DNA from 3 places in the Streptomyces sp. CNB091 genome. Region 1 is predicted to be linked to each of the others. Evidence: riboswitches for the same ligand, from Rfam matches in the RefSeq annotation. Region 1 holds a riboswitch; each other region holds the start of a gene.

Evidence for each region. A riboswitch is a leader RNA that binds a small molecule or an ion and turns the genes downstream of it on or off. The one in region 1 is predicted to bind cyclic di-AMP.
Region 2: it holds a riboswitch for cyclic di-AMP, as region 1 does, so the genes downstream of both, D581_RS0109840 (M23 family metallopeptidase) here and D581_RS0103545 (LysM peptidoglycan-binding domain-containing protein) in region 1, are expected to answer to the same signal.
Region 3: it holds a riboswitch for cyclic di-AMP, as region 1 does, so the genes downstream of both, D581_RS0101320 (M23 family metallopeptidase) here and D581_RS0103545 (LysM peptidoglycan-binding domain-containing protein) in region 1, are expected to answer to the same signal.

What each region holds. Positions count from the first base shown of each region.
Region 1 is NZ_KB898990.1:824,317-833,798, forward strand. Features, by position in the region: gene D581_RS0103535 (SpoIIE family protein phosphatase) at 1-583, shown strand, start outside; gene D581_RS0103540 (FAD-dependent oxidoreductase) at 621-2,012, opposite strand; cyclic di-AMP (ydaO/yuaA leader) riboswitch at 2,501-2,655, shown strand; gene D581_RS0103545 (LysM peptidoglycan-binding domain-containing protein) at 2,659-3,501, shown strand; gene D581_RS0103550 (GMC oxidoreductase) at 3,677-5,320, shown strand; gene D581_RS0103555 (carboxymuconolactone decarboxylase family protein) at 5,411-5,893, opposite strand; gene D581_RS0103560 (dihydrodipicolinate reductase) at 5,890-6,969, opposite strand; gene D581_RS0103565 (CARDB domain-containing protein) at 7,105-9,482, opposite strand, start outside.
Region 2 is NZ_KB898993.1:380,531-390,012, forward strand. Features, by position in the region: gene D581_RS0109825 (GNAT family N-acetyltransferase) at 1-952, opposite strand, end outside; gene D581_RS0109830 (HPr family phosphocarrier protein) at 1,148-1,429, shown strand; gene D581_RS0109835 (GntR family transcriptional regulator) at 1,589-2,296, opposite strand; gene D581_RS0109840 (M23 family metallopeptidase) at 2,473-3,288, opposite strand; cyclic di-AMP (ydaO/yuaA leader) riboswitch at 3,302-3,469, opposite strand; gene D581_RS0109845 (M16 family metallopeptidase) at 3,693-5,063, opposite strand; gene D581_RS0109850 (M16 family metallopeptidase) at 5,090-6,472, opposite strand; gene D581_RS0109855 (DNA topoisomerase IV subunit A) at 6,740-9,196, shown strand; gene D581_RS0109860 (CobW family GTP-binding protein) at 9,232-9,482, opposite strand, start outside.
Region 3 is NZ_KB898990.1:306,562-316,043, reverse strand. Features, by position in the region: gene D581_RS0101335 (STM4012 family radical SAM protein) at 1-164, shown strand, start outside; gene D581_RS0101330 (STM4011 family radical SAM protein) at 172-1,095, shown strand; gene D581_RS0101325 (SGNH/GDSL hydrolase family protein) at 1,108-1,935, opposite strand; gene D581_RS0101320 (M23 family metallopeptidase) at 2,122-3,060, opposite strand; cyclic di-AMP (ydaO/yuaA leader) riboswitch at 3,063-3,223, opposite strand; gene D581_RS0101315 (tyrosine-protein phosphatase) at 3,668-4,480, shown strand; gene D581_RS1000000141520 (DUF6126 family protein) at 4,530-4,703, opposite strand; gene D581_RS0101305 (helix-turn-helix domain-containing protein) at 4,769-5,377, opposite strand; gene D581_RS0101300 (aspartate aminotransferase family protein) at 5,460-6,857, opposite strand; gene hpnH (adenosyl-hopene transferase HpnH) at 6,949-7,968, opposite strand; gene D581_RS0101290 (phosphorylase family protein) at 7,974-8,621, opposite strand; gene shc (squalene--hopene cyclase) at 8,621-9,482, opposite strand, start outside.

The sequences.
Region 1 (9,482 bases):
GCTGAGCAAGCACGATCCCCAGGAGGTGATGAGCGGGACGAACCGGCTGCTCATCGACCTCGACCCGGGACAGTTCGCGAGCTGCTGCTACATCGCGCTGGACCCGGTGACCGGAGTGGCCCGCGCCGTACGGGCGGGGCATCCGCAGCCCGTGCTGCGGCGGGCTGACGGCCGGACGGAAGTGCTGGACCTGCCCGGCGGCATCGTGCTCGGGATCGACGGGCAGGCGGCCTATCCGGTCACGGAGATGCGCCTCGAACCGGGCGCGATGCTCGCCCTGTTCACGGACGGGCTGATCGAGCGCCCCGGGACGGACATCGACGAGGGGATCGAGCGGCTGCGCGCCACCGTCGAACGCATCGGCGCGGTCCCCCTGGCCGAGACGGCCGACCAGGTCATCGGAGAGGCCAGGGCGGCCACCGACCGCCCCGACGACATCGCGATCCTGCTCGCCGCCCGGTGGGCCGGGGCCCCGGAGGTCCGCCGGCCCCGGGAGGACCGGGCGCCCGGTCCCGACCTGTGGCGCACGTTCAGGAGGCCGGACCCGGGGCCCACGGCGGGCGCACCGGATCCGGCCCCCTGAGAGTCGTCCTGCCGGTCAGGCGCTGCTGAGGCGTTGATCAGGCGTCGGCCGGCGGCTCTGCCGGCGCGAAGGCGCCGGAGGCCTCCAGCATCCCCTCGCGCTCCACGACCTTGATCCGCTCACGGCCCTGGGCCGCGCCCAGCGCCTGCTCGTGGGCGTCCAGCTTGTGCCAGCCCTCCCAGGTCGTGTAGCGGACGCCGCGGTCCGCCAGGAAGGCCTCGACGGCCTCCGGAGCGGGCGTGGCCGGCTCCGGCAGCCGGCCGGCCGCCCGGTCCTCCAGGACGCAGGCGACCGTCTCGTTCGCGTCGCCCTTGGTGTGTCCGATCAGACCGATCGGACCGCGCTTGATCCAGCCCGTGACGTAGACCGAGGCCATGTGCTCGTCGCCGGCGATGACGCGTCCCGCCTCGTGCGGCACGGTGCCGGAGGCCACGTCGAAGGGGAGCTTGGGCAGCTCCTCCGAGTAGTAGCCGACGGCACGGTAGACGCTCTGCATGTCCCAGTCCGTGAACCGACCGGTGCCCCGGACGTTGCCGGTGCCGTCCAGCTCGGTGCGCTCGGTGCGCAGCGCCACGACCTTGCCGTCCTCGCCGAGGATCTCGACCGGGGACTCGAAGAAGTGCAGGAACAGCTTGTGCGGGCGGTCGCCGACATCGCGGATCGCCCAGTTCTCCAGGGTCTGCGCGACCATGTTGGCCTGCTTGTTCTCCCGGCGGGTCGCGATGGAGCCCTCGTCGTACTCGATGTCCTCGGGGTTGACGATGACCTCGATGTTGGGGGAGTGGTCCAGCTCCCGCAGCTCCATCGGGCTGAACTTGGCCTGTGCGGGGCCACGCCGCCCGAACACGTGTACCTCCAGCGCCTTGTTCTCCTTGAGGCCCTGGTACACGTTGTCCGGGATCTCGGTGGGCAGCAGCTCGTCCGCCGTCTTGGCCAGGACGCGGGCCACGTCCAGGGCCACGTTCCCGACGCCGAGCACGGCGACCTTCTCCGCGGTGAGCGGCCAGGTGCGCGGGACCTCGGGGTGCCCGTCGTACCAGGAGACGAACTCGGCCGCGCCGTAGGAGCCGTCCAGCTGGATGCCGGGGACGTCGAGCGCCCGGTCGGCCTCGGCGCCGGTGGAGAAGATCACCGCGTCGTAGAACGACCGCAGGTCGTCCAGGCCGATGTCGTGCGGGTAGCTGACGTTTCCGAAGAGCCGGATCTGGGGCTTGTCCAGCACCTGGTGCAGCGCCTTGACGATGCCCTTGATCCGCGGGTGGTCGGGGGCCACGCCGTAACGGATGAGGCCGAAGGGCGCGGGCATGCGCTCGAAGAGGTCGATGGAGACCCCCGGGTCCTGGCAGACCTCGGATTTGAGCAGCGCGTCCGCAGCGTAGATACCGGCGGGGCCGGCTCCGACAATGGCGACGCGGACGGGGCGTGTCATGGCGTGGTGATCCTTCAGGGCGGGCGAACGCGGGCAGGTACAGCGTACGTCGGAGGTAAGGGTTGGCTTACTAGTCTCCACCGCACACCGTAAGCGATCGCCCCGCGGGCCCTTCGATCGGCCCTGCCTAGAGTGTCCGATTGGCCCGTTTTCTCGTGCCGGTATGGGCGATTTGTTTCTTTTGGGCATTTTGATCGATAAGCGGCCTATTGGGGCTGCTGGGGCATTTCCGTGGCCTCATTTTCGCCATCACCGCGAGGGAGTGGTGAGCGTCACGTCCGAGACGGACGGACGCGGAAGTGGAAGCATCGGTTCCCTTCTGTGCGAAGAAAGTTGACGACGTGACGGAGTGGCCCGATCCGGCGATTCCGCCTTTCGATCTTGCGTGAAAAAGGGAATCCGGAATGCGGGGCTTGTTCTGTTCGACGTTTCTCGCCTACGGTCACCGTCAATCCGGATGGAACGCCGAATCCTGCCGCCGTCCGGGAATCCGAAACCCACTCACGCACGGCAGGAGCGGGGGACCCAGGTAAGTCGCCGATCCATAACCGGAACGGCTTGGGGTGAAGTCGCACGAGCGTGCGGCCAGACATCTCCCGTCTGAACCCGACAGCTCACCTCGCAGGCGCCGGAGAGGAAATCCCCCATGCCCGCACAGGGTAAGCACCGTCGTTCCCCGTCCACCTCGCTGCGCCGCGGCCTCGCCGCCGTGACCGCCGGTGGAGCCGTCCTCGCCCTCCCGGTGATCGGCGCCACCAGTGCCTTCGCCGCCCCCGCGCCCGCCGCGGCGCCGCAGCAGGCCGTGGCGCCCGCCTCGATGCCCCAGGCGAATTCCGCCGTGCAGGCCGCGCCCGCCCAGCATTCCGTGACGGCCGGTGAAACGCTTTCCAAGATCGCCCGCGAATACTCCATCAGCGGCGGCTGGGAGAAGCTGTACGAAGGCAACCGGAAGATCATCGGAGAGAATCCCGATCTTATTCAGCCCGGTATCAAGCTGAGTCTCGGAGTCAAGGCCGCGGCCTCTTCGGGCGGTAAGGCGGACAAGGCCGCCAAGGCTTCCCCGTCCGCCGCACGTGGTGCCGAAGCGGACCGTGCCGACCGTTCGGAGCGCGTCGACGCCGCTCCCGTGGCAAAGGCCGCTCCGGCCGCCGAGAAGGCCGTCACGTACACGAACGACCTCGACGGCTGGATCAAGGAGTCGCTGGCGGTCATGGCCGAGCAGGGCATCCCCGGCACCTACGAGGGGATCCACCGCAACATCATGCGCGAGTCCTCGGGCAACCCGGCCGCGATCAACAACTGGGACTCCAACGCGGTCAAGGGCACCCCGTCCAAGGGGCTGCTCCAGGTCATCGACCCGACCTTCCAGGCCTACCACGTGCCCGGCACCTCGACCGACAGCTACGACCCGGTCGCCAACATCACGGCCGCGTGCAACTACGCGGCGGACCGGTACGGCTCGATCGACAACGTCTTCGGCGCCTACTGATCCCTGCGCGCCCAATGCCGAGGGGCCCCGGACCTCATGGATGCTGTCGGCCAACAGCATCCTCCTGGTCCGGGGCCCCTCGGGCGTACCGGGAAGTTACCCCGAAGTTTCTAGTGACTTACCACCCCATCGACAGTAGAACCTGTTGCACTCTGTCGAGAGTGAGGTGTGTCACATGAGCGACACCACCATGCGGGATGGCGAGACCAAGGGTGTCTCGCGTCGAAGATTCATTTCTGGAACAGGTTCTCTTCTGGGTGCTGCGGTGATCGCCGGGCACTCCGCACCGGCGTGGGCGGGAGTCCGGGCGGCAGCAGCGCCGATCGGCTCCGGGGCCCGAGTGCCGGTGCTGGTCGTCGGCACCGGATACGGCGGCTCCGTGGCCGCCCTCCGGCTCGCCCAGGCCGGCGTCGACGTCCATATGGTCGAGATGGGCATGGCCTGGGACACGCCGGGCGCGGACGGCAAGATCTTCGCCAACACCACCAGGCCCGACGACCGTTCCTTCTGGCTGCGGACCCGGACCAAGCAGCCGCTGAGCAACTTCCTCGGCTTCCCCATCGACAGGCACGTCAACCGCTACACCGGCATCCTGGACGCCGAGGAGTTCGCCGGCATCACCGTCTACCAGGGCCGCGGCGTAGGCGGCGGGTCCCTGGTCAACGGCGGTATGGCCGTCACCCCACGCCGGGAGAACTTCGGCGCGATCCTCCCCACGGTGAACGCCGAGGAGATGTACAGCACCTACTACCCGCGCGCCAACAGCGGACTGGGCGTCACCACCATCGACCCCGCATGGTTCGACAGCGTCGACTGCTACCAGTACGCCCGGGTCGGCCGGAAACACGCCCAGCGCTCCGGCTTCCCGTTCCTCTTCGTCCCCGCCGTCTACGACTGGGACTACATGAAGCAGGAGGCGGCCGGGACCGTCCCCAAGTCGGCCCTGGACGCCGAGATCCTCTACGGCAACAACTACGGCAAGAAATCGCTCCAGAAGACCTACCTCGACCGGATCAGGGCCACCGGCCGGGTCACCATCTCCCCGCTCCACCAGGTCACCAGGGTCGCCCCGGCCCCCGGCGGCGGCTACACGGTGCTCATCGACCAGCTGGACACCGTCGGCCGGACGACCGCCACCAAGACCGTCACGGCGGACAAGGTGTTCTTCGCCGCGGGCAGTGTCGGCACCAGCAAGCTGCTCGTCGGCCTCAAGGCCACCGGCGCGCTGCCCCTCCTCAACAGCGAGGTCGGCAAGGGGTGGGGCGACAACGGCAACGTCATGTGCGGCCGGGCCAACCACCTCTGGGACCCGACCGGGAAGGTGCAGTCGTCGATCCCCACCGGCGGCATCGACAACTGGGAAGCCGGCGGGGCGTTCGCCGAAGTCGCCCCGCTGCCCACCGGGATCGAGACGTGGGCCTCGTTCTACCTCTCCATCACCAAGAACCCGAACCGGGCCCGGTTCACCTGGAACGCGGCGGCGGGTAAGGCCGAGCTGAACTGGCAGACGGCGTGGAAGCAGCCGTCCATCGACGCCGCGAAGACCATCTTCGACAAGATCAACCAGAAGGAGGGGACGATCTACCGCACGGACCTCTTCGGCGTCCACAAGATCTGGGGCGACCACCTCACCTACCACCCGCTGGGCGGCGCGGTCCTGGACAAGGCCACCGACAACTACGGCCGGCTGCACGGCTACTCGGGCCTGTACGTCATCGACGGCGCGCTGATTCCCGGCAACACCAGCGTGAACCCGTTCGTCACCATCACCGCGCTCGCCGAGCGCAACATCGAACGGATCATCGCCACCGATCTGTAGGCGACCCACGAGACGCGGGGACCCGCAAAGAGCCCGGGGCCGGGAGTGCCAACCCGGCGGCCCCGGACTCCGTCAGTAGGAGCCCGCCCCTCACCCGTGACCGGGCAGGACGCACACCGCGTCGATCCCCAGCACATGGTTGAGCCGCCCGAACGCCAGCCACGAGCCGATGCTCATCGTCAGCTCCACGATCTCCGCCTGGCTGTAGTGCGCGGTCATCCGCTGCCAGAAGGCGTCGTCCAGACCGTGGTGGTCGAGCGTGTACCGCTCGGCGTACTCCGCCGCCAGCCGGGTGCGCTCGTCGAAGGCGCCGGTCGTACGCCACTCGGTCACCGCGCCGGCGAACTCCTCCTCGACCTTCGCCCCGTCCCGCTCGGTCCGCCAGTCCAGGCAGAACAGGCACCCGTTGATCTGCGCGACCCGCAGCCTGGCCGCCTCGAACTCCCGCAGCCCCAGCGTCGTGTGCTCGTACACGGACATCGAGAAGGCGGCGGCGGCCATGCCGATGCCGGGGACCATCTCCCCCCACACGTAACCGATGGGCTCCTGGCCCTCCGGGATGTCGATGATCATGCCGGTCTCCTTCCCAGCCTGCCGACGGCAGGCCGCAGCGGAACGTCCAGTGCGTCGTACAGGCCCGGCTCCGCGTCCACCAGCCAGTCGACGGCGGAGACGAGCCGCCCGACCGCGGTGGCGTTCCCGCCCGCCGACCGGTTCTCGTCCTCGTCGGAGGCCTCGACCGTCACCTCGATACGGGGGCGGCCCTCGATCACCACCCGGTGCGCGCCCACCCCGTCGGGCGGGGACGGCCAGTCCGGGGCGCACGAGGGATGGATCCGGGTGATGTGCTCGATGACGATGCGCGGCACGCCGCCCACGACGCCCTGCACCTCGAAGCGCACCGCCCCCTGCGTGCCCGCCGCGAACTCTCCCATCGTGCGTGTGCGGACCGTCGACTCCAGCGCCCGACGGTCCATGGTCTCGCGGATCCCGTCCAGCTCGACGTCCAACGCCCGCGCCATGAGCCGTATCTGACCGCCCCACACCATCGTCGGAACGCTCTCCGCCAGCATCAGCGGCTCGTAGTCCATCGGGTGCCCCATGCCGATCAGATGGCGCACCGACTCCTCCTGCTCGTACGTGGAGTAGTCGAAGATCTCCTGGCAGCGGATGACGTCCACCTCGGTACCGAGCCCGCTGACCAGCAGGGGCAGGACGTCATTGCCCCAGCCGGGGTCGACCCCGGAGACGAAGAGCGAACCGCCCCCCTCGGCGATGGCGGCCAGGACCGGGTCCCGCAGCTCCGGCGGGGCGTTGCGCTGATCGTAGAGCGGATAGAGGCAGGGCGTGACGACCACCGCGCCGGCCCGGATCGCCCGGCCGATGTCGGCGAGGGCGTCGTCGGGACGGATGTCGCCGGACGCCGCGTAGACCACTGCCCGGGGGCGGGCGGCCAGGACGGCGGCGATGTCGTCGGTGGCCGCGACCCCGAGCGGGCGCCCGGCCCCGCCGAGCTCGCCCGCGTCGCGGCCGACCTTGGCGGGATCGTGCACGAGGACGGCGGTGAGTGCCAGTGCCGGATGGGCCTCGACGGCGCGGATCGCCGCGCGGCCGACGTTGCCGGTACCCCAGACAACCGTGGGAATCATGCGCGGAGGGTAGCCCCGGGCCCCTGCACTTCCCAGAGCCGTGCGGGACCCAGTTCGCCGGGTGGAAAGGGGTGTTCTCGAGAAGAGGTGCTTCCAGGCCGGCGGCGATCAGCCGGCCTGGAAGCGTACAAGCGGCTACCGCTTGTACCGTGCGCCGTTCGGGGCGCCGGTGACCGTGAACTGCGAACCGGGCTCGATGAGTACGTGGCCGTCGCGCGAGTCGGTGATCGTCACGTCTCTGAGCGTCGCGTTGCCGCGCGCGCCGCCCATCGCCAGGATGCCGGATCCGTTGTTGGACTTGTCGATCCGGACGTTCTCGATCGTGACGTCCTGCATCAGGCCGCCGCCCGTCTTGAACTGGATGCCGTCATAGGTGGAGTCGATGATGTCCGTGTCACGGATCGTGACTCCGGGGATCGGCAGGTTCTGCGGGAAGAGGGTGATCGCGCCGAACTCCTGGTCCTCGTTCCAGAAGGCTCCGCCGGTGCGGTACAGGCCGTTGTTGGCGATCAGCGTCTGCCCGGAGAAGGGCAGCGGGTCATGGTCGGTCGCCAGCATGATGGCCGGGTAGTTCATCGTGTCGGAGATCAGGTTGTTCTCGATCTTGTTGCCGTAACCCCCGTAGATCGCGATGCCGTTGGCTCGCCACGGGAGTTGGATGGTGTTGTTGCGGAAGCTGTTGTCGTGGCCGATGTCGACGGACTGGTCCTTGACGTACTTGCTGGACCAGACCGCCAGCGCGTCGTCGCCGGTGTTGCGGAACGACGAGTTGTGGACCGTGGAGTTGCGGGTGCCGTTGGCGAAGTTGATGCCGTCCGCGTACGTGTTGCGGATCCGCATCCCGGTGAACTCGACGCCGTCGCCCGGGTTCCACAGCTCCGGGAGGTTGGTGTAGTCGCGACCTGCCCAGACGCCCACGTTGGCGTGCTCGATCCAGACGTTGCTGATCTTCGTGTCCTTGCCGAACCGGCCGTTCAGCGCGACGCCGCCCTCGTGGTTGCCGTCGCCGCCGCGGATGGTGCCGGAGCCGAAGATGGCGATGTCGGAGATTTGCGTGTTCTCGTCGATGTCGAAACCGAAGTTGCCCTCGTGCGGGTGGTTGATGCCGCCCGCCTCGTGCGGCGGGGTGAGGGTGTAGAGCTGGGAGTGCCACATGCCCGCGCCCCGGATCGTCACATCGCGGATGCCGACCTGGTTGAACTGGCCCCGGTCGAGCGGGTCGTCGGTGAGGATCTTCTGCTCCTGGCGCCACTGGCCGGCCGGGATCCACACGCAGTCGATCCGACCGGTCTGGTTCGCCGTCACCGCGCGCTGGATCGCCGCCGTGTCGTCGATCCCGTCGTTCGCCACCGCGCCGTACGTCGTGATGGACACACAGCCCGGGGGCTGGGACGAGGGCGCCGCCACCTGCTCCAGGTCGATCAGGTCGATGATGTAGAAGGAGGCGTTGTCGCTCGCGTCGCGCTGGAGCCGGAACTTCGTGCCCGCCGGATAGGTCTGCGTGAGCAGGGCGTGCGCCTCGTCGAACAGCCGCCGTGCGTCGCCGCCGGGGGTGTTGGTGAGTCCTTCGGGGCTGTCGGTGTTCCCGTACAGCCAGCTGTGCTTCGAGGAGAGGTCGATCTTGCGGACGAACTGACCGTCGGCGTACAGGCTGATGGTCGCCTCGCGGCCGCCGCCGCCCGGCGCGTCCGGGATCGAGTTGCGCACGACGACCGAGTTCGACGGGGCGGTCGAGGTGAACTCGACGAACTGGCCGGTGGAGTTGAGCCGCACCGACTCGCGTCCTGAGGACTCGGTGGCGAAGTTGGTGTGCCCGAAGGTGCGCTCGGCGTCCGACTTCAGCAGCGTGCCCCGGTAGGCGGCGTTCTCCGCCTCCAGCTCCGTGTACGGAACGGCCGCGCCGCGACCGACCACGATGGAGCGGGCGAAGGTGTTGTTGGTCTCGCTGGTCTCCGTGACCTGGTTCGTGGCGTCCGCGGTGGCGGTCAGCGTCGCGCCGCCGCTCGCCGCCGTCCAGCTGCCGCCGACCGTGACGTCGGCGGTCGCGCCCGCCGCGATGGCCGGTGTGGTGCCGTTGAGCGTCGTGGAGCCGACGGTCAGACGGGTGACCGTGCCCGCGCTCACCGCGCTGGTGCCGCGGTTGTGCACCGCCACGGTTAAGGTGACCGCCGCGCCGACGGCCGGGTTGGCCGGGCTGGAGGAGATGGAGCGGACCTCCAGGTCGGGGCCGGGGCTCTGCCCGACCACCAGCGGGGAGGCCGTGGTACGGCTGTTGTTGGCGTTGTCCGACTCGACGACCGTGTCGGTCGGGTCCACCAGAGCCGAGACGGTGTACGAGCCCTGCGGCCGCTTGCCGGCCTCGACCGCGACCGGGGCCGAGGCTCCCGCGGCGAGCGGGCCGACCGGCGCGCTGCCCACGACCACGCCGCCCAGGCTCACATTGACGGTCGTCGCGGGGGAGGCGGCCGAACCGGCGTTGCGGACGGTCCCCTCGATGGTGATGTCGTCCGTCT
Region 2 (9,482 bases), on a different contig from region 1:
CCTCGGCGCCCCGCTCGGCGTATCCGGCGGAGAGGACGACCAGACCCTGGACTCCGTGCTCCCCGCAGTCGGCGACGGCCTCGGGGACCCGGTGGGCGGGGACGGCGATGACCGCGAGGTCGACCTGCTCGCCGATCTCGCCGAGCGAGCGGTGGGCGGGGACGCCGTCGAGGGTGGTCAGGCCCTCGTCGAAGGCGCGGTTGACCGCGTGCGTGCGGCCGGTGTAACCGGCGGCGAGGAGGTTGCGCAGGACGGTGCGGCCCACGCCGCCGGGGGTGCGGCCGGTACCGATGACCGCGACGGAGCCGGGGGCGAGCAGACGCTGCACCGAGCGGGCCTCGGCGCGCTGTTCGCGGCCGCGCTGGACGGCGAGGGACTTCTCGGTGGGTTCGAGGTCGAGGGTGAGGTGGACGGAGCCGTCCTCGAAGCTGCGGCGCTGGGTGTAGCCGCCGTCCCGGAACACCTTGATCATCTTGTTGTTGGCGGGGAGCACCTCGGCGGCGAAGCGGCGGATCCCGCGCTCCCGGGCGACCGCGGCGATGTGTTCGAGCAGCGCCGAGGCGACGCCCCGGCCCTGGTGGGCGTCCTGGACGAGGAAGGCGACCTCGGCCTCGTCGGCGGGGGCGGAGGCGGGGCGGCCCTGGTCGTTGATGCGGTCGTAGCGGACCGTTCCGATGAACTCGCCGCCGATCGTGACGGCCAGTCCCACCCGGTCGACGTAGTCGTGATGGGTGAAGCGGTGCACGTCCCGGTCGGATAGGCGCGGATACGGGGCGAAGAACCGGTAGTACTTCGACTCGTCGGACACCTGCTCGTAGAAGCTGACCAGTCGCTCGGCGTCGTCCGTGGTGATGGGCCTGATGCGTGCGGTGCCACCGTCGCGGAGCACCACGTCCGCTTCCCAGTGGTCGGGGTACGCGTGATGCGGACTCTGCTCCGGCGTGGGCTCCATGGGCAAAGCCTACGGCGGGGACCCCGGTCGCGGAGAGATCGGTGCCCGGGCAGTCTGAGGGGGCCCGGACCGGGGCCGCCGGAGCACAGGACCGGACAGGAGGCGGGCACAGCACCGGGCGGGAGGCCGGGCACAGCACCACGCACTGCATGAGAGACTGGTCTAGACAACCGTTGATATGTGAAGGGCAGAACCATGGCTGAGCGCCGCGTAAACGTCGGTTGGGCCGAGGGCCTGCACGCCCGCCCCGCTTCCATCTTCGTCCGTGCCGCCACGGCTTCCGGCGTCCCCGTGACGATCGCCAAGTCCGACGGCAACCCGGTGAACGCCGCCTCCATGCTCGCGGTGCTCGGCCTGGGTGCGCAGGGCGGCGAGGAGATCGTGCTCGCGTCCGACGCGGACGACGCCGAGGCCGCTCTGGACCGGCTCGCGAAGCTGGTCGCCGAGGGCTTGGAAGAACTCCCCGAGACCGTCTGACCCACGCGACCCGGCCCGGCCGGATTCGACAGGTGCGAGAGCCGTGACCCCTCTGAGGGATCACGGCTCTTTCGCTTTCGGGAAAGAGCTACGCATCGAAAATTTCGGGCAGCACAAACAATGCCCCGCAATTACTTCTCTTTGTCTACGACTCTTCTGTTAATTGCGCACGCCCGCGATGTTTACGTCATGTTGCGAAGTCCTCACGCGGGGAACGGGCGCGGTGCGCCGCCCGGGCGGTTGCGGGCGGCGCAGCCGGTGGGTCCCCGCGGCGCGTTCCGCGTACTGGGCGGTCAGCGCCCTCGCCCGCTCCGCGTCGCCGCGCGCCACGGCGTCCAGGATCGCGCCGCGCTCGACCCAGGAGTCGACCGGGCGGGCCGGCTGCTCGACCGCGTACATCCAGGCGATCTTGTGCCGGAGCTGGGTGAGCAGGGCGATGAGTCCGGGGCTGCCGGAGGCGTGGGCGAGGGTCTCGTGGAACCAGCCGGCCAGGGAGCGCAGATCCTCGCCCTCGCCACGGCGAGCCCGCTCCTGGCCCAGTCCGACCAGGCCCCGGAGCACCTTCAGGTGGGCTTCCGTGCGGCGCTGCGCGGCGCGGGCCGCACCCAGTGGCTCCAGGAGCATCCGCACCTCCAGGAGGTCGGCCGCCTCCTGCGCCGTGGGCTCGGCGACACAGGCGCCCGCATGTCTGCGGGTGACGACGAAGCCCTCGGACTCCAGTGTGCGCAGGGCCTCGCGGACCGGGACGCGGGAGACCCCGTAGCGGCGGGCCAGCAGCTCCTCGGTGAGGCGGCTGCCCCGCTCGTAGACACCGGAGACGATGTCGTCACGGATTGCCGTGCATACCGAATGCGCGGGAATGCGCATGCCCGAACCTCCGCCTCGTTCCCCGCGAAACGCGGCCGCCCGACGTCTGTTCCGTGACTCTATTGCAATCTGCCACAATTTCCGATGGCAGGCCGGAATCCATGGATATCCACGGGCCGGAATCGCCGAAGGCCCCGGGGGCGCCGGGGCCTTCGGACGGGGTCGCGCGGGGCGGGTCAGACGTTCAGCCCGTGGGAGCGCAGGTAGCCGACGGGGTCCATGTCGGAGCCGTAGTCGGGGCTGGTCCGGGCCTCGAAGTGCAGGTGCGGGCCGGTGGAGTTGCCGGTGGAGCCGGAGAGGCCGATCTGCTGGCCGGAGGAGACGCTCTGGCCGACGGAGACGCCGATCGAGGAGAGGTGGCCGTACTGGGTGTACGTGCCGTCCGTCATCCGGAGCACGACGTTGTTGCCGTACGCGCCGCCCCAGCCGGCCTCGACGACCGTGCCGGCGCCGACGGCGACGACGGAACTGCCGGAGGCGGCCTGGAAGTCCACGCCGGAGTGGCTGCCGGAGGACCAGAGCGAGCCGCCGGCGTTGTAGCCGGTGGTGACGTGGGAGCCGGCGACCGGGAGGTGGAAGGCGTTCAGGCGGGCGCGCTCGGCGGCGCGGGCGGCGCGGGCCTTCTCCTCGCGGACCTCCTTGGCGCGGGCCTCGGCCTTGCGCTCGGCCTCCGCCTTCGCCTTGGCCTTGGCCGCCTTCTCGCGGGCCTCCGCGGCGGCCTTGGCCTTCGCCTTCGCGATCGCGTCGGCCTGCTGCTTCTGGGCGTGGGCCTGGGCGTCTATCTGCTCGGCGAGAGTGGCGTCGAGGGCGACGGCCTGGGTGAGGCCGGTGTCGGCGACCTGGGCGGCCTCGGTGTCCGCGGCGAGGGCCGGGGAGGCCGGCGAGCCGAGGACGCCGACGGTGGCCAGAGCCGCGATGCCGGCGGCCTGGGCGCTCCGGCGCGTGAGGCGGCTCGGGGCACGGTGCTTCCCGGTGGCACGGGTGAACGCCATGGAGGGGCTGATCCTTTCCTTCCTTCTCGCCTACCGGGTTAGCTGACGGGTTCGGAGCAGGAAGGTCTCCTACGGAGCCCCACGCCGGTCTCGCGGCACGGGCCTCCGATTCACCCCAGGGACTGCGTGGGTCCCCGGCTCCCCAGGCTCGCGCCTGACGGGGACTCGGCGATGACTGTCCGGCGCCGCGGCTGCGGCATACGGGTGGCGGACAGCCGAGCCGACGCTAGGCCGGGCGGCTTCCCATCGCCAAACGGACCAGGGGATTTGTCGTACATCCCACAGGGCAGACAGGCAGCCTCTCCCTCAAAGGGGACGGACTGGATTAATCAGCCAAAAAGGGAAGGACCCCGACGAATACGCGTTCGTCGGGGTCCTGTTCGCGGCGGTGTGCCACACATGCGTCAGCCGGTGACGACGGACACCTCTCCGAGGCCGAGGGCCTTCACGGGCTCCTCGATCCGGGCGGCGTCCCCCACGAGGACCGTGACCAGCCGGTCGACCGGGAAGGCGCTGACCACGGCGGCGGTCGCCTCCACGGTGCCCGTCTCGGCGAGCCGGGCGTAGAGGTGGGCCTGGTAGTCGTCGGGGAGGTGCTGCTCGACCTGGTCGGCCAGCGTGCTCGCGACGGAGGCGGCGGTCTCGAACTTCAGCGGGGCGACGCCCACCAGGTTCTGCACGGCCGTCTCGCGCTCGGCGTCGGTCAACCCCTCGGCGGCCAGCGTCCGCAGGACCTTCCAGAGGTCGTCCAGTGCCGGCCCGGTGGACTCCGTGTCCACCGACCCGCTGATCGCGAGCATGGCCGCGCCGCCCGAGTCGGGGCCGCTGGAGCGCAGCACCTGGGCGAAGGCCCGCACCCCGTAGGTGTAGCCCTTCTCCTCGCGCAGCACCCGGTCCAGCCGGGAGGTGAGGGTGCCGCCCAGGCAGTACGTGCCGAGCACCTGGGCGGGCCACACGCGCTCGTGCCGGTCGGCGCCGATGCGGCCGATCAGCAGCTGGGTCTGGACCGCGCCGGGCCGGTCCACGATCACGACGCGGCCGGTGTCGTTCGCGGTGATGGGTGGCACCGGGCGGGCCTGGCCGGCGTTGCCCGACCAGTCGCCGAGGGTCTCCGCCAGCAGCGCGTCCAGGTCGATGCCGGTCAGGTCGCCGACGATCACGGCCGTCGCGGTGGACGGGCGGACATGGGCGTCGAAGAAGGCGCGCACGGCCCTCTCGTCGATCCGCCGGACCGTCTCCTCGGTGCCCAGGCGCGGGCGGGACATCCGGGCGGTGGCCGGGAACAGCTCCTTGGAGAGCTGCTTGGCGGCGCGCCGGGACGGGTTGGCGTGCTCGTGCGGGATCTCGTCGAGGCGGTTGCCGACGAGGCGCTCGATCTCGCTCCCGTCGAAGGCCGGGGCCCGCAGCGCCTCGGCGACCAGCCCGAGGGCCTTGGCCAGGCGGGAGACCGGGACCTCCAGGGAGACCCGGACGCCGGGGTGGTCGGCGTGCGCGTCGAGCGTGGCGCCGCAGCGCTCCAGCTCGGCGGCGAACTCCTCGGCGCTGTGCTTGTCGGTGCCCTCCGAGAGCGCCCGCGACATGATCGTGGCCACGCCGTCCAGGCCCTCGGGCTCGGCCTCCAGCGGCGCGTCCAGGAAGATCTCCACCGCGACGACCTGCTGGCCGGGGCGGTGGCAGCGCAGCACGGTCAGCCCGTTGGGCAGGGCGCCGCGCTCGGGCGCCGGGAAGGCCCAGGGGCGGGCCGTGCCGGGCGTGGGCTGCGGGTGGTACTCCATGGCTACTCCAGTCACGGCGGCGTCGCTCACTTGTCCGCCCCCTCGTGCGCGTCGCTGCCCTCGGTGGCTGCCGCGCCCTCGTCGGACCCGTCGGACTCGTCCGCCGGCTCGATGGGCTCGTACACCAGCACCGCCCGGTTGTCGGGGCGCAGGGCCGCCTCGGCCGCCGCGCGCACCTCCTCCGCGGTGACGTCCAGGACACGGCCCACGGCGCTCAGGGCGAGCTGCGGATCACCGAACAGCACCGCGTAGCGGCACAGTTCGTCGGCGCGGCCGGCGACCGTGCCGAGCCGGTCGAGCCACTCGCGCTCCAACTGCGCCTGGGCCCGCTCCATTTCCTCGGGAGTGGGCCCCTCGGCGGCGAACCGGGCCAGCTCCTCGTCGACCGCGGCCTCGATCGTCTCGACCTCGACGCCGCCGGACGTCTTCACGTCCAGCCAGCCGAGCGAGGGCGCTCCGGCGAGCCGCAGCAGTCCGAAACCGGCCGCCACCGCCGTACGGTCGCGGCGGACCAGACGGTTGTGCAGCCGGGAGGACTCGCCGCCGCCCAGCACGGTGAGCGCCAGGTCGGCGGCGTCACAGGCGCGGGTGCCGTCGTGGGGGAGGCGGTAGGCGGCCATCAGTGCGCGCGCCGGGACCTCCTCGTGGACCACTTCGCGCAGCTGCTCGCCGATGGTCCCGGGCAGCGTCCCGTCGCGCGGCGGCTGCTTGCCGTCGTGGGAGGGGATGGAGCCGAAGTACTTCTCGATCCAGGCGAGCGTCTGCTCGGGGTCGATGTCGCCGACGACCGAGATCACCGCGTTGTTGGGCGCGTAGTACGTACGGAAGAACGCGCGGGCGTCCTCCAGCGTGGCCGCGTCCAGGTCGGCCATGGAGCCGATCGGGGTGTGGTGGTACGGGTGGCCCTCGGGGTAGGAGAGGGCGGTCAGCTTCTCGAACGCGGTGCCGTAGGGCACGTTGTCATAACGCTGGCGGCGTTCGTTCTTGACGACGTCGCGCTGGTTCTCCATGGACTCCTCGTCGAGCGCGGCGAGAAGGGAGCCCATCCGGTCGGCCTCCAGCCAGAGCGCCAGCTCCACCTGGTGGGTGGGCATGGTCTCGAAGTAATTGGTCCGCTCGAAGCTGGTCGTCCCGTTGAGCGAGCCGCCGGCCCCCTGGACGAGCTCGAAGTGACCGTTCCCCTTGACCTGACCCGAGCCCTGGAACATCAGGTGCTCGAAAAGGTGAGCCAGACCGGTGCGTCCCTTGACCTCGTGGCGCGAGCCGACGTCGTACCAGAGGCAGACCGCGGCGACCGGGGTCAGATGGTCCTCGGAGAGCACCACACGCAGGCCGTTGGCCAGGCGGTGCTCGGTCGCTGTCAAGCCGCCGGAGCCGGCCTGTGCGGTGGCCGTGTGACCCATGGGCATGTACGTCCCTTCGATCGCGATACTGGACTTCCTGCCAGACCTGCCACTCTAAGCAAGCGCACCGGCACCTGGCGAAGTTCCCGTTCCTCGGATGTTTCCGTCGATGGTGTCGCGGACGCTGTCCGGGCGGGCCCCTCGGCCCGCTTCGGACGGGTCGAGGTCGGCGTTGTCAGCACGGCGGTCCACAATGGACCGCGTCACTAACTCGTGTCGTACCGAACAAGCTCAGGTTGTCCGAACAGAATCTGTGAAGGAGTCGCAGCCGCGATGGCCCGCCGTAGCACGAAGACCCCGCCGCCGCCGGACGACTTCGAGGAGAAGATCCTCGACATCGACGTCGTCGACGAAATGCAGGGCTCCTTCCTCGAGTACGCGTACTCGGTGATCTACTCCAGGGCCCTGCCCGACGCCCGCGACGGCATGAAGCCGGTGCACCGCCGCATCGTGTCCCAGATGAACGAGATGGGGCTGCGCCCCGACCGCGGCTATGTGAAGTGCGCCCGCGTCGTCGGCGAGGTGATGGGCAAGCTGCACCCGCACGGCGACGCCTCGATCTACGACGCCCTGGTGCGCATGGCGCAGCCGTTCTCGATGCGCCTCCCCCTGGTGGACGGCCACGGCAACTTCGGTTCCCTGGGCAACGACGACCCGCCGGCCGCCATGCGGTACACCGAGTGCCGGATGGCCGACGCCACCTCGCTGATGACCGAGGCGATCGACGAGGACACCGTCGATTTCCAGTCGAACTACGACGGCCAGGAGCGCGAGCCGGTCGTCCTCCCCGCCGCGTATCCCAACCTCCTGGTCAACGGGGTCTCCGGGATCGCCGTGGGCATGGCCACCAACATGCCTCCGCACAACCTGGGCGAGGTCATCGCGGCCGCCCGGCACCTGATCAAGCACCCGGGCGCCGACGTCGAGACGCTGATGCGCTTCGTCCCGGGACCCGACCTGCCCACCGGCGGCCGCATCGTCGGGCTGGGCGGCATCAAGGACGCGTACACGGCGGGCCGCGGCACGTTCAAGATCCGTGCCACCGTCGCCGTGGAGAACGTGACGGCCCGCCGCAAGGGCCTCGTCGTCACCGAACTGCCCTTCGCCGTCGGCCCGGAGAAGGTGATCGCCAAGATCAAGGACCTGGTCTCGGCGAAGAAGCTCCAGGGCATCGCCGACGTCAAGGACCTCACCGACCGGGCGCACGGACTGCGTCTGGTCATCGAGGTGAAGAACGGCTTCGTGCCGGAAGCGGTGCTGGAGCAGCTCTACAAGCTGACGCCGATGGAGGAGTCCTTCGGCATCAACAACGTGGCGCTGGTCGACGGCCAGCCGCTCACCCTGGGCCTCAAGGAGCTGCTGGAGGTCTATCTGGACCACCGCTTCGAGGTGGTGCGCCGGCGCAGCGAGTTCCGCCGCACCAAGCGCCGCGACCGGCTGCACCTGGTCGAGGGCCTGATCGTCGCCCTGCTCGACATCGACGAGGTCATCCGGATCATCCGGGACAGCGACAACTCCTCGCAGGCGAAGGAGCGTCTGATGGCGCACTTCTCGCTGAGCGAGATCCAGACGCAGTACATCCTGGACACCCCGCTGCGCCGGCTCACCCGCTTCGACCGGATCGAGCTGGAGAGCGAGCGGGACCGGCTCACCGGCGAGATCGACGCGCTGACCGCGATCCTGGAGTCGGACGCGGAGCTGCGCAAGCTGGTCTCCTCGGAGCTGGCCGCCGTGGCGAAGAAGTTCGGCACGGACCGGCGCACGGTGCTGCTGGAGTCGGCCGGTGCGCAGATCGCTGCCGTGCCGCTGGAGGTGGCGGACGACCCGTGCCGGGTGCTGCTCTCCTCGACGGGCCTGCTGGCCCGCACGGCGAACGCGGAGCCGGTCGAGATCTCCGAGGACGCCCGGCGGACCAAGCACGACGTGATCGTGTCGGCGGTGGCGGCGACGGCGCGCGGCGACGTCGGGGCGGTGACCTCCACGGGCCGGATGCTGCGGCTCTCGGTAATCGATCTGCCGCAGTTGCCGGACACCCACGCGGAGCCGAACCTCTCCGGCGGGGCGCAGATCTCCGAGTTCCTCAGCCTGGAGGCGGACGAGGAGCTGATCTGCCTGACCACCCTGGACGAGTCCTCGCCGGGCCTCGCGATCGGCACCCTTCAGGGCGTGGTGAAACGCGTCGTGCCGGAGTACCCGCCCAACAAGGACGAATTGGAGGTCATCGCCCTCAAGGACGGTGACCGCGTCGTGGGCGCGACCGAGCTGCGCACGGGCGAGGAGGATCTGGTGTTCATCACCTCCGACGCCCAGTTGCTCCGGTACCCGGCGGCGTCGGTACGTCCGCAGGGGCGGGCCGCCGGGGGGATGGCGGGCGTCAAGCTGACGGCCGGGGCCGAGGTGCTGTCGTTCACGGCGGTGGACCCGGCGGCCGGGGCGATCGTGTTCACGGTGGCCGGCTCGCACGGCACGCTGGACGACTCGGTGCTGACGTCCAAGCTCACCCCGTTCGACCAGTATCCGCGCAAGGGCCGGGCCACCGGTGGGGTGCGCTGCCAACGGTTCCTGAAGGGCGAGGACGTCCTGGTGTTCGCGTGGGCGGGCCCCACCCCGGCACGGGCCGCGCAAAAAAACGGCACCCCGGCGAAGCTGCCGGAGCCGGACCCGAGGCGGGACGGCTCGGGCACTCCGCTGCTGGAGACGGTGGACGTGATCGCGGGACCGCCGCTGTAGGCACCCTCTCCGTACGGCGGGAGCGGCCCGGGGTGTTACGCCTCCACGGCCGCTTCCCGTACGTCCACGGGGTCCGTCTCCTGTTGCACGTAGCGGAGCACACCCCACATGGCGCGCTCCACGTCAGCGGCGTCCGCACGCTCGGGCTCGTCCGCGCGGCAGGCGGCGAGTCCGGCCAGCAGCCCTTCGGCGTCGATGCCCGCGCCGATCATGACAAGCTGGGTGAGCCGCTGTTCGCCGCGCGCCCACGGGCGGGGGACGAAGCGAAGGAAGCGGCCCACCACGT
Region 3 (9,482 bases), 520 kb from region 1:
CGGCCGAGCTGGCGGGGTTCGCGGCCCGTGGCTGGCTGGACGCGTCGGCGCCGGACGGTCTGCTGAGGCTGTCCCCGTCGGGCCTCGCCCACTCCGACGCGCTGGGTCCCGCGCTGTTCTCCCCCGGGGTGCGGGCCGCGATGGCCGCGTACGAGCGGAAGTGACGGGGCCATGGACCTGACGATCCTCTACCGGGGCCCGCTCGCCTCCTGCGACTACGACTGTCCGTACTGCCCGTTCGCCAAGCGGCGGGACAGCCGCGCGCAGCTCACGGCGGACCGGGAGTCGCTGGAGCGGTTCACCGGCTGGGCCGCGGAGCGGACCGGCGACCGGCTGTCCGTGCTGTTCACCCCGTGGGGCGAGGGCCTGGTGCGCTCCTGGTACCGCCGGGCGCTGACCGATCTTTCACGGCTGCCGCACGTCGGGCGGGTGGCGATCCAGACGAACCTGAGCGGCCGCACCGACTGGCTGGCCGACGCCGATCCGGAGCGGATCGCGCTCTGGTGCACGTACCACCCGGGGCAGACACCGTACGAGCGGTTCCTGGGCAAGTGCCGGGAGCTGTCCGCGAAGGGGATCCGCTACAGCGTGGGCGTGGTGGGGTTCGACGAGCACCTCGACGAGGCGAGGCGGCTGCGGGCGGCGCTGCCGGAGGAGGTCTATCTCTGGGTGAACGCCGCCGAGGGGCACACCTACACCGACGAGGAGGCGGCGCGGTGGACGGAGCTGGATCCGCTGTTCCCCTTCAGCCGTGATCCGCACCGTTCGGCGGGGCTGCCCTGCCGGACGGGCGAGTCGGTGATCTCGGTGGACGGCGACGGCACGGTGCGGCGCTGTCACTTCGTCAAGGCGGAGCTGGGCAATCTCTACGACGGCAGCTACCGCCGGGCGCTCGGCCCGCGGGTCTGTCCGCTCGCCGTGTGCGACTGCCACATCGGCTATGTGCATCTGGAGTCGCTGCCGCTGTACGACGTGTTCGCGGGCGGTGTCCTGGAGCGGATACCGGCAGGGCACCCCCCGGGCGGGGGCACGCCGCCGGACGGGCTCGTGGTGCCGGGCCCGTCCCGGCGTGCGCTTCCCCTGCTGGGGCCCTGACCGGCTCGACGGCTACAGCGGCAGGAGGTCCGGGCGCTTCGCCTCGACGTGGTCGCCGGAGGACTCTCCGCGCAGTCGGCGGCCGATCCAGGGCACGAGGTATTCGCGGGCCCACTGGATGTTGTCGCGCCGTGCGTCGAAGGGGCGGCGCTGGGCCTGCGGCGGCCAGGGCTGGTCGGGGTCGGCGGGCACGTCGTGGCCGAGGACCTGGGCGGCGCGCAGCGCCACGCGGGTGTGGCCCTCGGGCGACAGGTGCAGCCGGTCGTTGTCCCACGCGCGCCGGTCCTGCACGGAACGCAGCGACCACAGGTCCAGCACGGGGCAGTGGTAGCGGTCGGCGATGGCCCGCAGATGGACGTTGTACGTGGCGATCTTGCCGCGCATGTGGCGCAGCACCGGAACGCCCCGGGTGTCGAAGCCGGTGGTGACCATGACCGTGCCGACGGCGTTGCTCAGGTCGGCGACCGCCCGCTCGAAGCGCTCGGCGAGGTCGTCGGGGTCGGTGCCGGGCCGGATGATGTCGTTGCCGCCCGCGCAGAAGCTGACCAGGTCGGGGGCCAGTTCCTTGGCGCGCGGGATCTGCTCCTCGACGATCTGGTCGAGGAGACGTCCTCGTACGGCGAGATTGGCGTAGCGGAAGTCCCCGTGCGGGGAGTCCAGGGGGCCGGTCGCCCCCTCGGGGGCCGGGAGCCGGTCGGCGAGGAGCACCGCGAAGCGGTCCGCCCAGCCGAGATACGTCCCGTCGGGGCCGGGATCGCCGACGCCCTCGGTGAAACTGTCGCCAATCGCCGCGTACGACCCGATGGTGTGCTGCTGGTTGTTTCTCGAATCGTCTGCCACAAGCACTTATCCTGCATCGTGCGATGTGACCTACGCGACCGTAATACGGGGTTGACGGGTGGTGAGATAGACCACCCGGTCAGTTTTTGGTAAGCCGGAATAAGTGGAGGGGCGGTGCGCCGCCGCGCACCGCCCCTCGATCACTTCTCGCCGCGTCCGGTCGGACGGAGCCGTCGGACGAAGACGTCAGACAGAGACGCCGTGCTGACGCAGGTACGCGATCGGGTCGATGTCCGAGCCGTAGCTCGGGCCGGTGCGGACCTCGAAGTGCAGGTGCGGGCCGGTGGAGTTGCCGGTGGAGCCGGAGAGGCCGATCTGCTGGCCGCCGGTGACGGTCTGGCCGACGGAGACGTTGAGCGAGGACTGGTGGGCGTACTGGGAGTACATGCCGTCCTCGTGCTGGATGACGACCTCGTTGCCGTAGGAGCCGCTGTTGCCGGCCGAGACCACGGTGCCCGGGCCGATGGCGAGTACGGGGGTGCCGGAGGCGGCCTGGAAGTCCGAGCCGGTGTGGTAGCCGCTGGACCAGCTGGCGCCGGAAGCCCGGTACTGGGTGGTGACGTTGGCGCTGGCCAGCGGGGCGGACCAGCCGGAGCCGGTGGCCTCGGAGGAGCCGGTCCGCGAGGAGCTGCCGGAGCCCTCGGAGTCGTCGGCGGAGACGGTGTCCGCCTTCGGGGCCTCCTTCGGCGCGGCCTTCTTCGGGGCGGCCTCGGGAGCCGCGGACTTCTCGGCCGGGGCGGAGCCCTGGGCGCCGAGGGTCAGCTTCATGCCCGGGTGGATCAGGCCGGGGTTCTCGCCGACGGTGGAGCGGTTGTCCTGGTACAGCTTCTCCCACCCGCCCTTGAGCTGGTGCTCGGCCGCGATCTTCGCCAGGTAGTCGCCGGAGACGACGGCGTACGTCTTCGGGGTGGCCTTCGACGCGGCGGGGGCGGCGGCCGGGGCGCTGTGCGCGGCGGCGACCGAGGCGGCGGCGGACTTCGCGGCCGGAGCGGCCTGGTCCGCCGCGTTCGCGACGGTGGCCCCGATGAGCGGGAGGACGAGTGCGGCGCCTCCGGTCCCTGCGACGAGGACGCCGCGGGAGATCGGGCCGGACTTCGGACGACGGTGCTTACCCTTTGCGGGCATGGGAAGTTCCTCTCCGGCGCCTGCGAGGTGAGCTGTCGGGTTCGGGCTGGAGATGCCCGGTCGCGTTGCGGCGACTTCACCCCGAGCCGGTCCGGATCGCTCCGGATCGGCGGCTTACCTGGTTCCCCCGCTCCTGCCACGCGTGAGTGGGTGGGTGCGAATTCCGGGCGGCGGCAGGATTAGGCGGTCCGTCCGGATTGCGGCGACCGTAAACGAGTCAGGACGAGCTGAACAAGCCATCGGTTGCTCGCCGGAATCATCGGTTCACTATCGCCCCGGAATTCCCGTCACACTCCGTGGATTACGGATCTTGGATTTCCGTGCGGGCAACGGGAATGCCTTGGGGCGCGCCCACCACGGACCGTCACGGATATGATCCCGCTCACCTCCGAAATCCCATCTCCCCCATTAGCGGGGCATGTTCTGCGAAATGCACCAATACGGACATTGGGTCAACCTCCCCCCTGACGCCGGGTCAGCCTGGACGTCTCGGCACCCCGCACCGGAGCTCTCGACCGTGATGATTTTCCGTCGAATCGATGTCGTATCGTCACGGGAGCGCCCTCGCCGGCGAGCCGCGCCGACGCCAGAGATCCCAGGAGCCACCGTGACGCAGCAGGTGCCGCAGGTCCCGCCGACAGAGACCGCGCTGACCGGAGTCCGCAACTTCCGCGACGTGGGCGGGCTCCCCACCGCGGACGGCCGGCGCACCGCCTTCGGGCGGCTCTACCGGAGCGGCCACCTGGCGCACGCCACGGCCGAGGACGCGGCCTTCCTCGGCGGGCTCGGGCTGCACACGATCTTCGACTTCCGCCACTCCGCCGACCACCGGCTCGACGGCTACGACATCGAGCTGGCCGGTGTCCGCAATGTCAGCATTCCGCTCTCGGACCCGGCCGACGGCGCCGAGTTCTGGCGGCTGGTGGGCGACGGAAACATCGAGCAGCTGCGCTCGGCCCTCGCGAACGGCCAGGGCGTCGACCGCATGATCCGGATGTACCGCGCGACGATTCTGGACCGCACCGCCGAGCACAGCCGGGTGCTGCACTCCCTGGCCGAGGACAGCGTCCCCGCCCTGATGCACTGCGCGGCGGGCAAGGACAGGGCCGGTCTCTCGATCGCGGTCACCCTGCTGGCGGTCGGCGTCGAGCCGGAGGCGGTCGAGGAGGACTACCTCAAGTCCAACGACCTCCACCGCCGCTACGCCGTGAAGCGCTCCGACGCGTCCGGCACCGGCATGTCGCCCGAGGTGCTGGAGCTGCTGGACCCGCTGTTCGGGGCGCGGCCCGCCTACCTCGCGGCGGCCTTCACGGCCATCGAGGAGAACTGGGGAACGACGGACCGCTACCTGTCGGAGGGGCTGAAGGTCTCCCCCGAGACCCGGGAGCGGCTGCGCGAGCGCCTGCTCGACCAGGGCTGACCCGGACGGGAGGCGATCCGTCCGGGGGTGGTCGGTCGTCCGCCCGGCGTCACTTGCTCCCGGCCACCACGAAGAGCAGGTAGAGGAAGCCCGCGATGACGTGGCCCGCCACCAGGTAGGCGAAGAGGCGGATGATGACACCGCGCGGCATCCGCTTCTCCTGCGGGTCCTCGTTCGGGCGGCGGCCGGGGCCCAGCGGGTCGTAGTGCTCGGAATCGGACATGACGGTCCTCTCTGTCGGCCTCGCGGCCGGTGGAGCGAAGGAGGGAGCCGGCCGGGACGGCCGGTTCAGCGCGCGTGGAGGGCGTTGCCGAGGCACAGCTCGGCGGCGGGGCTCTGGAGCAGGGAGTGGACGAAGAGCAGCTCCGCGCCGCAGCGGTCGACGGCCGCGATCCGGTGCGGGGTGAGCGAGTCGAAGTGGGCGCTGTCGCCGGGTTCGAGGTCGTGGACGGTGTCGCCGAGCCCGATCCGCAGCCGCCCCTCCAGGACGTACAGCCACTCCTCGCCGGGATGGACCCGGACCAGGTCGCCCTGGGCCCCGTGCGGAACGCGCACCCGCAGCGCCTGCATCGCGCGACCGGATCCGCCTGCCTGCCGGTACATCCAGCCGTCGGCCTCCGCCCCCTCGAAGCCGCCGCCGCGGACGATCGCGTCCCGTTCGGGAGGCTGCTCGCCGAGCAGCTCGGAGACCGTCGTACCGTAGATACGGGCCAGGCCCAGCAGCATCGGCAGCGAGGGCTGCCTGCGGCCGGTCTCCAGGCGGGAGAGATGGGCCGGGGAGAGCCCGGCCCGGCCGGCGGCGGTCTCCAGGGTGAGGCCGCGGTCGCGGCGCAGGTCGCGCAGTCGGGGTGCGACGCCGGGGAGCTCGTCCGGCGCCCCTTCGTCCGGAGGGTTCATGGCTCCATTGGGCCAGGATCTTTCCTCTGAGGCAAATAACTTGCCTCAGAGGCAATTCTCATCGTCCCATCGCGGAAGCCGGTCAGCGATGGGCCACGGCCTGCTTGACCAGCGTCCGGCCGAAGTCCCACATCAGTCCGCCCCCGCTGTGCGCGTCGTCCATCACGGACGTGAAGGCCGCCACGAAACGGTCCACCTCGGCGTCCCCGATGACCAGCGGCGGGATCAGCTTGATCACTTCGAGGTGGTCGCCGGAGACCTGGGTGAGGATCCGGTGCCTCTGGAGCAGCGGCACCACGACCATCTGCGCGAAGAGGCCCTTGCGGGCCGCCTGGAGCATGGTCCAGCGGCTGCGGAGCCTGAGCGAGGACGGCCTGCCGAACTCGATGCCGATCATCAGCCCGCGCCCGCGGACCTCGTGCAGCAGCTCGTAGCGGTCCACCAGGGCGGCCAGCCGCTCGCGCAGCAGGTCGCCGGTGCGCCGGGCGTTGGCGACGGTCTCCTCGTCCTCCATCACCGTCAGGACGGCGAGCCCGGCCGCCATCGCCTGGGCGTTGGAGCCGAAGCTCGCGGAGTGGACGAGGACCCGGTCCATCGAGGAGTAGACCTTGCGGAAGATCCAGTCCTTGCCGAGGGTCGCGCCGACGGGCACATAACCGCCGGAGAGCGCCTTGGCGACGCACACCAGATCGGGCTCCACCCCCTCCTCGTGCTGGTAGGCGTAGAAGTCCCCGGTCCGGCCGAGGCCCGTCTGTACCTCGTCGACGATCAGGAGCGCCTTGTGCCGGTGCAGCAGTTCCTGCGCCCCGCGCAGATAGCCCGGCGGCGCGGCGTGCACGCCCTTCCCCTGGATCGGCTCCACGACCAGGGCCGCGACGTCACCCCGCCTCAGCTCCCGCCGCAGCGCTTCCAGGTCGCCCAGCGGGACGGCCGTGTCCGGCAGCAGGGGGGCGAAGCCGTCGCGGAAGCCGCTCTCCCCGTTGACCGAGAGGGAGCCGGTGGTGAGCCCGTGGAAGGCGTGGTCGCAGTAGAGGACCCTGGGCCTCCCGGTGGCGTAGCGGGCGAATTTCAGCGCCGTCTCGACCGCCTCCGTGCCGCTGTTCCCGAAGAAGACGCGGTCCAGGTGCGGGCTGTGGGCGAGGAGCTTCTCGGCGAGCAGTCCGGGCAGCGGCTGGCAGTCGAAGCGGGTGAGGTCGGCGAGCTGGGCGTCCAGGACGTCGTGCAGGGCCTGGCGGACGACGGGGTGGTGACGGCCGAGGCCCATGACGCCGAACCCGGCGAGCATATCGAGGTAGTCGTTTCCCTCCGCGTCCCAGAAGTACGCGCCCTCGGCCCGCTCGTAGACCTTGTCGAAGCCGATGGTGTGCAGCATGCGCGGCAGTTGGTGGTTGAGGTGGCGTGCGTGCAGGTCGTACCGTTCGGCCCCGCGCTCGGCGAGGAGCCGAGCCAGGTCGAAGCCCTGGGATCCGCCGTCCGTCATCGCCCGCTCTTCCCTTCGGGTGTGCTGCGCCATGAGGGCCGGCCGCCCCGGGAGAACCGTGGCGGCCGGCCGTACCTCGTCGGACACCGCCTCAGCGGTTGCTGCTGATGGTCTCCCTCGCCGCGCGCAGGGATTCCTTCAGGGACCCCATCGTGGCGAGCACCGCCGTGGGCTCGTAGCCGCAGTGCGCCATGCAGTTGGCGCAGCGAGGGTCCTTTCCCCGGCCGTACTTCTCCCAGTCGGTCTCCTCGATGAGCTGACGGTACGTCGGTACGTAGCCGTCGTTCATCAGGTAGCAGGGGCGCTGCCAGCCGAAGAGCGAGTAGTTGGGGATCGCCCACGCGGTGCACGGGAAGTCCGCCTTGCCCTCCAGGAAGTCCAGGAAGAGCGGTGAGTGGTTGAGCCGCCAGCGGGCCCGGTTGCCGCCCGCGAAGGCCTTCTTGAACAGCTCGCGGGTCTGCTCGACGCCGAGGAAGTGCTCCTGGTCGGGGGCCTTCTCGTAGGCGTAGGCGGGAGAGATCATCATCTCGTCGACGTGCAGGTCGTCGTTGAGGTAGTTGAGGACCTCGATGATGGTCTGCGGGGTGTCGGTGTTGAAGAAGGTGGAGTTGGTGGTGACCCGGAAGCCGCGCCGCTTGGCCTCCTTCATCGCGGCGACGGCCTCGTCGAAGACGCCTTCCTTGGCGACCGACTCGTCGTGCCGCTCGCGCAGTCCGTCGATGTGCACGGCGAAGGCGAAGTACGGGGACGGGGTGAACTTGTCGAGCTTCTTCCGCATCAGCATCGCGTTGGTGCAGAGGAAGACGTATTTCTTCCTGGCGACGAGCTGGCGCACGATCTCGTCGATCTGGGGGTGCATCAACGGTTCGCCACCGGCGATGGACACCATGGGAGCGCCGGATTCGAGCACCGCGCCCACCGCCTGGGCGACCGGCATGCGCTGCTTCAGGACACCGGCCGGGTGCTGGATCTTCCCGCACCCCTCGCAGGCGAGGTTGCAGGCGAACAACGGCTCCAGCTCGACGATCAGGGGGAACTTCTCACGCTTGCGGAGCTTCTGTTCGAGGAGATACGTCGCGACCTTGATGGACTGACGGAGCGGCATGGCCATCTGGCTCACCTCCTGGGGAGCGTTAAGGATCGGTGCCATTCGTAGAAAGCCGGAAGGACGGCACGAAGAACGCGGAACGCCGATATTCCACCGCGTACGGTGCCGATACGGACGAGCTCATGCTCTGGAGCGTCCACGACCACCCGGACGGCCGCAACCGGGCGCGGCCCGTGACACAGGGCGGTACGCAGCGTCGCGGCGGACTCCATGTCCACCGCGATGGCCCCGCCGGCTCGCAGCGCGGCCCGTTCGGAGCCCCGTACGACGTGGTCGGAGCCGGTCAGCGGGCCGGTGTGGACGGTACCGCCCGGAACGGCCCTGGCCAGCGCGGCGACCAGGACGCCGGTGCCCGTGCAGGGTGTGGTGCCGTCCGCGTCCCGGGTCTCCTCGGCGACGACCAGGTCCCCCGGGTGCATCCCCGGGGCGAGGCCGGCGCAGAAGCCGGAGGCGATGACGGCGGCGTCGGGGACCCCGCCGGGGCCCAGGAGACGCGCCACGGCCGCCTCCGCCGCCCGGGGGCCCATGCCGGTGCGCAGGACCCGGACCGGGCCCGGGGCACCCCTGCCGCTGCGCAGGGCCACCTGCTCGATGCCCAGCGCGCAGGCGACCAGCAGGGGCGTCGCGGGACTCCCCGGCCGTCTCGGATCGCCCATCAGGCCCCCTCGGCCGCGGTCGCGCGGTCGGCGAACGGGTCGCCGTACACATAGCGCCCAAGAGCGGTGAGAGGGAAGACCTGGCGGTAGAGGTGGTAGTTGATGGAGAAGTCCCAGGGGAAGCCGGTCCCGGTGAAATACGGCTCGTCCCAGGAGCCGTCGGCCTGCTGCGCCTCGGTCAGCCAGGTGACGCCGCGGGCGACCGGGCGGGTGTCACGACGGCCGGCGGCGAGGAGCGCGAGGAGCGCCCAGGCGGTCTGGGAGGCGGTGGACTCACCGTGCCCGATCCACTTCTCCTCCTGGTAGGAGCGCAGGTCCTCGCCCCAGCCGCCGTCGTCGTTCTGGACGGACTCGAGCCAGGCGACGGCCCGGCGGACCGCGGGATGCCCGGCGGGCAGTCCGGCGGCGATCAGGGCGGGCACCACGGACCCGGTGCCGTATACGTAGTTGACCCCCCAGCGGCCGAACCATGCTCCGCACGCCTCCTGTTCGGCGAGCAGCCACGCGATGCCCGCGCGGGTACGGGGGTGGTTCACGAGCCCTTCGACGGCGAGCATCTCCACGACATGGCCGGTGACGTCGGCCGACGGCGGGTCGATGACCTCGCCGAAGTCGCAGAAGGGCAGGCGGTTGGGGAAGGGGCTGGTGTTGTCGGCGTCGAACGCGCCCCAGGCGCCGTTGCGGGACTGCATCCCGAGGCTCCAGCGGACGCCGCGGTCGATGGCCGCCTGCATGCGGGCGGGGTCGGGGTGGCGCACCCGGCGCAGCGCCAGGACGACTTCCGCGGTGTCGTCGATGTCCGGGTAGTTGTCGTTGTGGAACTCGAACGCCCAGCCTCCTGGGGCGAGTCCGGGCTTCCGC